Regions from separate parts of the Streptomyces sp. NPDC001880 genome, predicted to be linked through region 2. Evidence: predicted binding sites of a transcription regulator. Region 2 holds the regulator's gene; the other holds the start of a gene.
What was found. The regulator HrcA, encoded in region 2, represses chaperone genes, less so after heat shock. The targets are predictions, from matches to a motif close to TTNGCACTCNGNNNNNCNGAGTGCNAA.
Positions count from the first base shown of each region.

Region 1 (4,411 bases), on a different contig from region 2:
TCTCGGCGACATCGGCGCACCGCACCTCGATCAGCTCGTCCAGCCCGAGCACGGCGGCATTGGCGCGGGCCACCTCGGCGGTCAGCGGGTCGCGGTCCACGGCGAGCACCGAGATGCCCGCCCGCGCGAGCGCGATCGCGTCGCCGCCGATCCCGCAGCAGAGGTCGGCGACCGTGCGCACCGCGCCCGTCCTCGCGAACCGCCGCGCGCGATGGGCGGCCACCGTCGTACGGGTCGCCTGCTCGACGCCGTTGGGCGTGAAGAACATCCGGTACGCGTCCTCGGCGCCGAACTTCGCCACCGCCCGCTGCCGCAGCCGCGCCTGTCCCAGCGCCGCCGACACCAGGGCGGCCGGGTGGGTGCGGCGCAGCCGGGTGGCGGTGGCGAGTTCCTGGGCGGGGTCGTACGACCGCAGCTCGTCCAGGAGCTCGGCGCCCTCGGGGGTGCGCAGGGCCAGGAAGGCGGCGAGCGGGTCGGGGGCGTCGGACCGGTCGCCGGCGGACGGGGCGTTCGGGGGGAGAGCGTTCACCCGCCCCATTGTGAGCCAGCCGGGTAGAGCGGCGGGCCCGGCGGCGGTGTCGAGCCGGGAGGCCGATCACGTGCTGGCAGGATGCGACGCCATGCAACTTGTACGACAAACGGAAAATATGACTGCAAAGCGGTGCAAATCGTCCGTACCCGATTCCGGACAGGGACGGGGCCCCGGCGGGCACCGGCCCGCCTGCGTCGTCCTGGCCGCGCTCCTGGTCGCCGCGGTCGGCTCCGGCTGCGCCTCCGGGTCCGGCGGGCAGCCGGGCGACATCGAGCACCCGGACCGGCTCGCCGCCGGGAACCCGGGCGGAGAACCCGCCGCGAACCCCGCCGCCGGGCACCCGGGCGGTCCCGGACAGCGCGCCGGCCAGGACCGCGCATCCGGCGGCGCTCACGAGAACGCGAGGTTCGGCCCGGCCGTGCGGGCGGCGCTCGCCAAGAAATGGGGGCTGGAGAAGGCGCCGCTGATCGCACCGCGGCCGCCCGCCGTGAAGCCGCGCATCACCACCCGCGAGGGCTTCGAGGTGGAGGGCGGCGACGACTCGCTGCCGCCGGTCTTCACTACCGTTCCGACCAAGGACCGCGTCGTCTTCCTGACGATGGACGACGGTTCCGAGAAGGACCCCGAGCTGTTGCAGATGATGGACGAGCTGGACATCCCGTACAGCGCGTTCCTCAGCGACTACGAGGTGAACGACAACTACGGGTACTTCGGCGAGGCGCAGCGGCTGGGCGTCACCCTCAACAACCACACGCTCAACCACCCTCATCTGCCCGACCTCTCGTACGCCGAGCAGAGGCGCGAGATCTGCGACGAGCAGGAGATCATCGAGAAGCAGTTCGGGCAGCGGCCAAGGCTCTTCCGTCCGCCGTACGGCAACTACAACGTGGACACGCTCCGCATCGCCAAGTCCTGCGGCATCAAGGCCGTGCCGCTCTGGAACGCCGAGGCGTTCCCGGACCACATGGAGTGGCGCGAGGAGGACGAGGACCTGCACCCCGGCGACATCGTCCTCACGCACTTCCGGGGCCGCGCGGAATGGGGCGGCAGCATGGCCGATCTGGTCCGGGCGGTCATGAAGACCGTCACGGACAGGGGATACGCCGTGGCCCGCCTGGAGGACTACGTATGAGAGGCGCGCACCGGCTCCTGGCCGGACTGCTGGCGGCCGGTGCGCTGCTGGCCGCCAACGGCTGCGCACCGTCGGTGGACCCGATCGAACGGCTGGGCCGCAAGGCGGCGCAGCGGGTGCACCACTCGTCGCGCACACCTGCGGCGGGCCCGCAGCGGGTGCACCATCCGTCGCGCACCCCCGCGACGGGCCCGCCGGCCCGAGGTGATCACGGCGAGCTGGGGTCGATCGTCGTGATCTCCTGCCGTCAGCTGCCGGAGTCCCGGCACTCGCGGTCGTTGCCGCCGCTGAGGCACTGGTGGCCGGCCCGGCCGGGATCGTACGAGGGGGTGGACGCGGGCGCAGGGTGCGAGCGGCGGTAGTCCTCGTGGCCGACCCGCACCGTCACCACGCACAGCACCAGCGCCGCCAGCAGCTGGATCACGCCCGCCCGGGGCCAGTTGCCGCGGATCAGCACGACGCCGATCAGGCAGATCACCGCGGCGATCCCGCCGAGGACGAGGACGGGCGTCCAGTCCATCGGCGGCGGGCCCGCTGTCCGAGTGCCGCCGAGGTCCGTGCGGGAAAAGGCCAGTTGGACGGTGGCGACCCCGCAGATCAGCCCCTCCAGGAGGGCCAGCAGCAGTCCGAGCACCACATCGAGGCAGCCGTTCACGGCACGCGACGCATACGGCTGCCGTCCGGACCGCTGGTCCGGCCGCGGGCCGGGGGAGGGACGGGTCATGTCCACACGGTCGTACGGAACGGTCCGGTCCGTCCGTACGTTGTCCCCTTGTTGTCCGGACTGTTGTCCGGACCGTGCCCCGGTCGTTGCCTTTCCGGCCGCCGGAACCGGGCACCTGCGGCGCCACGATCGCCTGAATTGGCACTCCGCTTGACCGAGTGCTAATCGCGGTCATAGTCTCGGTGCTGGCACTCGCCACTGGAGAGTGCCAGCAGTACTGCGCGACTGGCAGGTCCGGCACCCGCGACGACGGATCGACCTGGTCGCCACCCCAAGACTGTTACCCCGTGAGATCTCCGAAGGGGGAGACCGGATCGTGTCGACCGCCAGCTCCAAGGTTGCGATCAAGCCGCTCGAGGACCGCATTGTGGTCCAGCCGCTCGACGCCGAGCAGACCACGGCCTCCGGCCTGGTCATTCCGGACACCGCCAAGGAGAAGCCCCAGGAGGGCGTCGTCCTGGCCGTGGGCCCGGGCCGCTTCGAGAACGGCGAGCGCCTTCCGCTCGACGTCAAGACCGGCGACGTCGTGCTGTACAGCAAGTACGGCGGCACCGAGGTGAAGTACAGCGGCGAGGAGTACCTCGTCCTCTCGGCTCGCGACGTGCTCGCGATCGTCGAGAAGTAATTCACCCACGTTTGCTTCTGTTCTGCGCCCCTGGCCCCCGCGAATAACCAGCCGGGTGGTCAGGGGCGCAGTTCGTTCGAGAGGAAAGCTCAGCTCCCATGGCGAAGATCCTGAAGTTCGACGAGGACGCCCGTCGCGCCCTTGAGCGCGGCGTCAACAAGCTTGCCGACACGGTCAAGGTGACGATCGGCCCCAAGGGCCGCAACGTCGTCATCGACAAGAAGTTCGGCGCTCCCACCATCACCAACGACGGTGTCACCATCGCGCGCGAGGTCGAGCTCGACGACCCGTACGAGAACCTCGGTGCCCAGCTGGTGAAGGAGGTGGCGACCAAGACCAACGACGTCGCGGGTGACGGTACGACCACCGCCACCGTGCTCGCCCAGGCGCTCGTCCGCGAGGGTCTGCGCAACGTCGCCGCCGGTGCCTCCCCGGCCGCCCTGAAGAAGGGCATCGACGCCGCGGTCAAGGCCGTGTCCGAGGAGCTCCTCGCGACCGCCCGGCCGATCGACGACAAGACCGACATCGCCGCCGTGGCCGCGCTCTCCGCGCAGGACCCGCAGGTCGGCGAGCTCATCGCGGACGCGATGGACAAGGTCGGCAAGGACGGTGTCATCACCGTCGAGGAGTCCAACACCTTCGGTCTGGACCTCGACTTCACCGAGGGCATGGCCTTCGACAAGGGCTACCTGTCCCCGTACATGGTGACCGACCAGGAGCGTATGGAGGCCGTCCTCGACGACCCGTACATCCTGATCCACCAGGGCAAGATCGGCTCGATCCAGGAGCTCCTCCCGCTGCTGGAGAAGGTCATCCAGGCCGGTGGCTCCAAGCCGCTGCTGATCATCGCCGAGGACGTCGAGGGCGAGGCGCTGTCGACTCTCGTCGTCAACAAGATCCGTGGCACCTTCAACGCCGTCGCGGTGAAGGCCCCGGGCTTCGGTGACCGCCGCAAGGCCATGCTCGGCGACATCGCCACCCTCACCGGTGCGACCGTCATCGCCGAGGAGGTCGGCCTCAAGCTCGACCAGGCCGGTCTGGACGTGCTGGGCACCGCCCGCCGCGTCACCGTCTCCAAGGACGACACGACGATCGTGGACGGCGGCGGCGAGCCCGGCGACGTCAAGGGCCGGGTCAACCAGATCAAGGCCGAGATCGACGCCACCGACTCCGACTGGGACCGCGAGAAGCTCCAGGAGCGCCTCGCGAAGCTGGCCGGCGGTGTGTGCGTGATCCGTGTCGGTGCCGCCACCGAGGTGGAGCTCAAGGAGAAGAAGCACCGTCTGGAGGACGCGATCTCCGCGACCCGCGCCGCGGTCGAGGAGGGCATCGTCTCCGGTGGTGGCTCCGCCATCGTCCACGCCGTCAAGGTCCTGGAGGGCAACCTCGGCAAGACCG
Region 1 is NZ_JBSFET010000012.1:23,825-28,235, forward strand. It holds gene ACWCQ6_RS10145 (class I SAM-dependent methyltransferase) at 1-538, opposite strand, end outside; gene ACWCQ6_RS10150 (polysaccharide deacetylase family protein) at 621-1,664, shown strand; gene ACWCQ6_RS10155 (DUF6234 family protein) at 1,912-2,388, opposite strand; gene groES (co-chaperone GroES) at 2,705-3,013, shown strand; gene groL (chaperonin GroEL) at 3,112-4,411, shown strand, end outside.
Region 1: a site for HrcA is predicted at 2,527-2,553, ahead of groES (co-chaperone GroES). Genes of this name have one in related genera too.

Region 2 (4,411 bases):
ACTGGGCCCGCACACCCGAGGGCCGGTGCCTGCACAACGAGCTGTACTGGCGCGGGGCCGACTGGTGGGGCGCCGGGCCCGGGGCGCACAGCCATGTCGGCGGGGTGCGCTGGTGGAATGTGAAGCATCCGGGGGCGTACGCGCAGGCGCTGGCCGAGGGGCGGTCGCCGGGCGCGGGGCGCGAGATCCTCTCCTCGGAGGACCGGCGGGTCGAGCGGATTCTGCTGGAGCTCCGGCTCGCCGACGGCTGCCCGCTGTCGCTGCTCGCCCCGGCCGGGCTGGCCGCGTCCCGCCGCGCCCTGGCGGACGGGCTGCTGGAGCGCGGGCCGTTCGAGCAGGGGCGGGCGGTGCTGACGTTGCGGGGGCGGTTGCTGGCGGATGCCGTGGTGCGGGATCTGGTGGACTGAGAGCGGGGCGGGGCCGCGCCGGAGGGGCGCTACTCCGGCGCTGTCACGAAGTCGATCAGGTGTTCCACCGAACCCAGCAGTGACGGTTCCAGGTCGTGGTACGAGCGGACCGTGGACAGGATGCGCTGCCAGGCCGCGCCGGTGTTCTCCGGCCAGCCCAGCGCGCGGCACACGCCCGTCTTCCAGTCCTGGCCGCGCGGTACCGCCGGCCAGGCCGTGATGCCCACGGAGGACGGCTTCACCGCCGCCCACACGTCGATGTAGGGGTGGCCCACCACCAGCACGTTCGCGTCCGACACCTGGGCCGCGATCCGGGACTCCTTGGAGCCGGGGACCAGATGGTCGACCAGGACGCCCAGCCTGGCGTCGGGGCCGGGGGAGAACTCGCGCACGATGGCCGGGAGGTCGTCGATGCCCTCCAGATACTCGACGACCACGCCCTCGATCCGCAGGTCGTCGCCCCAGACCCGCTCGACCAGCTCCGCGTCGTGCCGGCCCTCCACATAGATCCGGCCCGCCCGTGCGACCCGGGCGCGCGCCCCGGGGACCGCGATCGAACCCGAGGCCGTACGCGCGGGGCGCGCCGGAGCGGCGGCCGAGGGACGGACGAGGGTGACCACCCGCCCCTCCAGCAGGAAGCCGCGCGGCTCCATCGGGAAGACCCGGTGTTTGCCGAAGCGGTCCTCCAGGGTCACCGTCGGACCCTGGGCCGTCTTCTCGCAGCGGATCACCGCACCGCAGAACCCGGTGGAGACCTCCTCCACGACCAGATCGGCTTCGGCGGGGACCTCGGGAACGGGGGCGGACCTCTTCCACGGCGGGGTCAGGTCCGGCTGGTAGCTGCGCATCGGACGACGATAGGCCCTGAGGGTCACGACACGCCGAAGCGCACGGCGAGTTGTTCGCGCTGGTTCCGTACGAACGCCGCGTCCACCACCGCCCCGTGCCCCGGTACGTACACCGCCTCCTCGCCGCCCAGCGCCAGTACCCGGTCCAGCGCGACCGGCCAGCGGGCGGGGACCGCGTCCCGGCCCGCCTGCGGTTCGCCGGACTCCTCGACCAGGTCGCCGCAGAGCACGATCGCGGGGGAGCCGGGGACCACCGCCACCAGGTCGTGGCCACTGTGCGCGGGGCCCACGTCGGCCAGCAGCACCTCGCGCCCGCCGCCCAGGTCGAGCGTCCGCTCGCCGCACACCTGGTGCTGCGGGACCACCAGCGCGTCGACGGCCTCCGCCGCGTCGTGCTCGCCGACCCCCTGGCGCACCGCCGAGGTACGCAGATCCGCCGCCCCCCGCTCCAGCAGCTCCGCCAGGCCGACCGCCCCGTACACCTCGGCGCCGGGGAATGCGGCGGTGCCCAGAACATGGTCGAAATGAGCGTGGCTGAGTGCGATATGCGTCACCCTCCGGCCCAGCAGAGCCTGGGCCTGGGCGTGTACCTCGGCACCCTCGCGGAGCGTCGATCCGGTGTCGTAGAGCAGCACTCCGTCCGTCCCGGCCACCAGCGCGACCGTCGCGTCCCATCCGGGAAGACGCCGTCGGCCCACTCCGTGACCGAGTCGCTCCCACCCGAACTCTTCCCAAGAGGCATCCATACCGGGACGCTATCGGCAAAGGACCTGCGCGGTCTCGCGGTAGCGTGGCCGGTCGCCCTTGCTAGGTCCCCACTCGGCCGCCGTACACTGGCCGGGGGATTGCTGGCACTCGCGTTGACAGAGTGCCAGGCCGATTCCTGGGCAGAGAAACAGGAACGTCCCGAGAACCACCGAGGAAACGCAGCTGGAGGTGTGCGCGATGCTCAGCGAACGCAGACTCGAAGTGCTCCGCGCCATCGTCCAGGACTATGTCGGCACGGAGGAGCCCGTCGGCTCCAAGGCGCTCACCGAACGACACAAGCTGGGGGTCTCCCCGGCGACCGTCCGCAACGACATGGCGGTGCTGGAGGACGAGGGCTTCATCGCCCAGCCCCACACCAGTGCCGGACGCATCCCGACGGACAAGGGCTACCGGCTCTTCGTCGACAAGCTCGCGGGGGTCAAGCCCCTCTCGTCGCCGGAGCGCCGTGCCATCCACAACTTCCTCGACGGCGCGGTCGACCTCGACGACGTCGTGGGCCGCACCGTACGGCTGCTCGCGCAGCTGACCCGGCAGGTCGCCATCGTGCAGTACCCCTCGCTGACCCGGTCGACGGTGCGGCACGTGGAGTTGCTGTCCCTGGCACCCGCCCGGCTGATGCTCGTGCTCATCACGGACACCGGCCGGGTCGAACAGCGCATGATCGACTGCCCCGCCCCCTTCGGCGAGACCTCTCTCGCCGATCTGAGGGCCCGGCTCAACAGCCGGGTCGTCGGACGCCGCTTCGCGGACGTCCCGCAGCTGGTGCAGGATCTGCCGGAATCCTTCGAGAGCGAGGACCGGGGAACCGTTTCCACGGTGCTCTCCACTCTGCTCGAAACCCTCGTCGAGGAGACGGAGGAGCGGCTGATGATCGGCGGCACCTCCAACCTCACCCGCTTCGGGCACGACTTCCCTGTGATGATCCGGCCGGTGCTTGAGGCACTGGAGGAGCAGGTCGTGCTGCTGAAGCTGCTCGGCGAGGCCAAGGACTCGGGCATGACCGTACGTATCGGGCACGAGAACGCCCATGAAGGGCTCAACTCCACGTCCGTCGTCGCGGTCGGCTACGGTTCGGGCGACGAGGCAGTCGCCAAACTCGGCGTGGTCGGACCGACCCGCATGGACTACCCCGGAACGATGGGAGCGGTACGCGCAGTGGCACGTTACGTCGGACAGATCCTGGCGGAGTCGTAAGTGGCCACCGACTACTACGCCGTACTCGGCGTGCGCCGCGACGCATCCCAGGACGAGATCAAGAAGGCATTCCGTCGGCTCGCCCGCGAGCTGCACCCGGATGTGAACCCTGATCCGAAGACCCAGGAGCGGTTCAAGGAGATCAACGCCGCCTACGAGGTGCTGTCGGACCCGCAGAAGAAGCAGGTCTACGACCTCGGCGGCGATCCGCTGTCCGCCTCCGGCGGCGGTGGCGCGGGCGGATTCGGACAGGGCGGCTTCGGCAACTTCTCCGACATCATGGACGCGTTCTTCGGTACGTCGTCGCAGCGCGGTCCCCGCTCACGCACCCGGCGCGGCCAGGACGCGATGATCCGGCTGGAGATCGATCTGGCCGAGGCCGCGTTCGGCACCACCAAGGACATCCAGGTCGACACGGCCGTCGTCTGCACGACGTGCAGCGGCGAGGGCGCCGCCCCCGGTACCTCCGCCCAGACCTGTGACATGTGCCGCGGCCGCGGCGAGGTCTCCCAGGTCACCCGGTCCTTCCTCGGCCAGGTCATGACCTCGCGGCCCTGCCCGCAGTGCCAGGGCTTCGGCACGGTCGTGCCGACCCCGTGCCCGGAGTGCGCCGGCGACGGCCGCATCCGGTCGCGGCGCACGCTCACCGTGAAGATCCCCGCCGGTGTCGACAACGGCACCCGCATCCAGCTCGCGGGCGAGGGCGAGGTCGGCCCCGGCGGCGGCCCGGCCGGCGATCTGTACGTGGAGATCCACGAGCTCTCGCACTCGGTGTTCCAGCGCCGCGGCGACGATCTGCACTGCACGGTCACCATCCCCATGACGGCGGGCGCGCTCGGTACCAAGGTGCCGCTGGAGACGCTCGACGGCCTGGAGGAGGTCGACATCCGGCCGGGCACCCAGTCCGGCCAGTCGGTCCCGCTGCACGGACGCGGCATCACACATCTGCGCGGCGGCGGGCGCGGCGATCTCATCGTGCACGTCGAGGTGATGACCCCGACGAAGCTGGACCCGGAGCAGGAGCGACTGCTGCGGGACCTGGCGAAGATGCGCAACGAGGAGCGGCCCACCGGCCAGTTCCAGCCCGGCCAGCAGGGGCTGTTCTCCCGGTTGAAGGACGCCTTCAACGGCCGCTGACCGGTCTGCCGCACCCTCTCCGGACGCCGGACGGACCCGCTCGACGGGCCCGTCCGG
Region 2 is NZ_JBSFET010000004.1:158,764-163,174, reverse strand. It holds gene hemW (radical SAM family heme chaperone HemW) at 1-407, shown strand, start outside; gene ACWCQ6_RS04325 (DUF3097 domain-containing protein) at 437-1,255, opposite strand; gene ACWCQ6_RS04320 (MBL fold metallo-hydrolase) at 1,279-2,001, opposite strand; gene hrcA (heat-inducible transcriptional repressor HrcA) at 2,201-3,217, shown strand; gene dnaJ (molecular chaperone DnaJ) at 3,218-4,354, shown strand.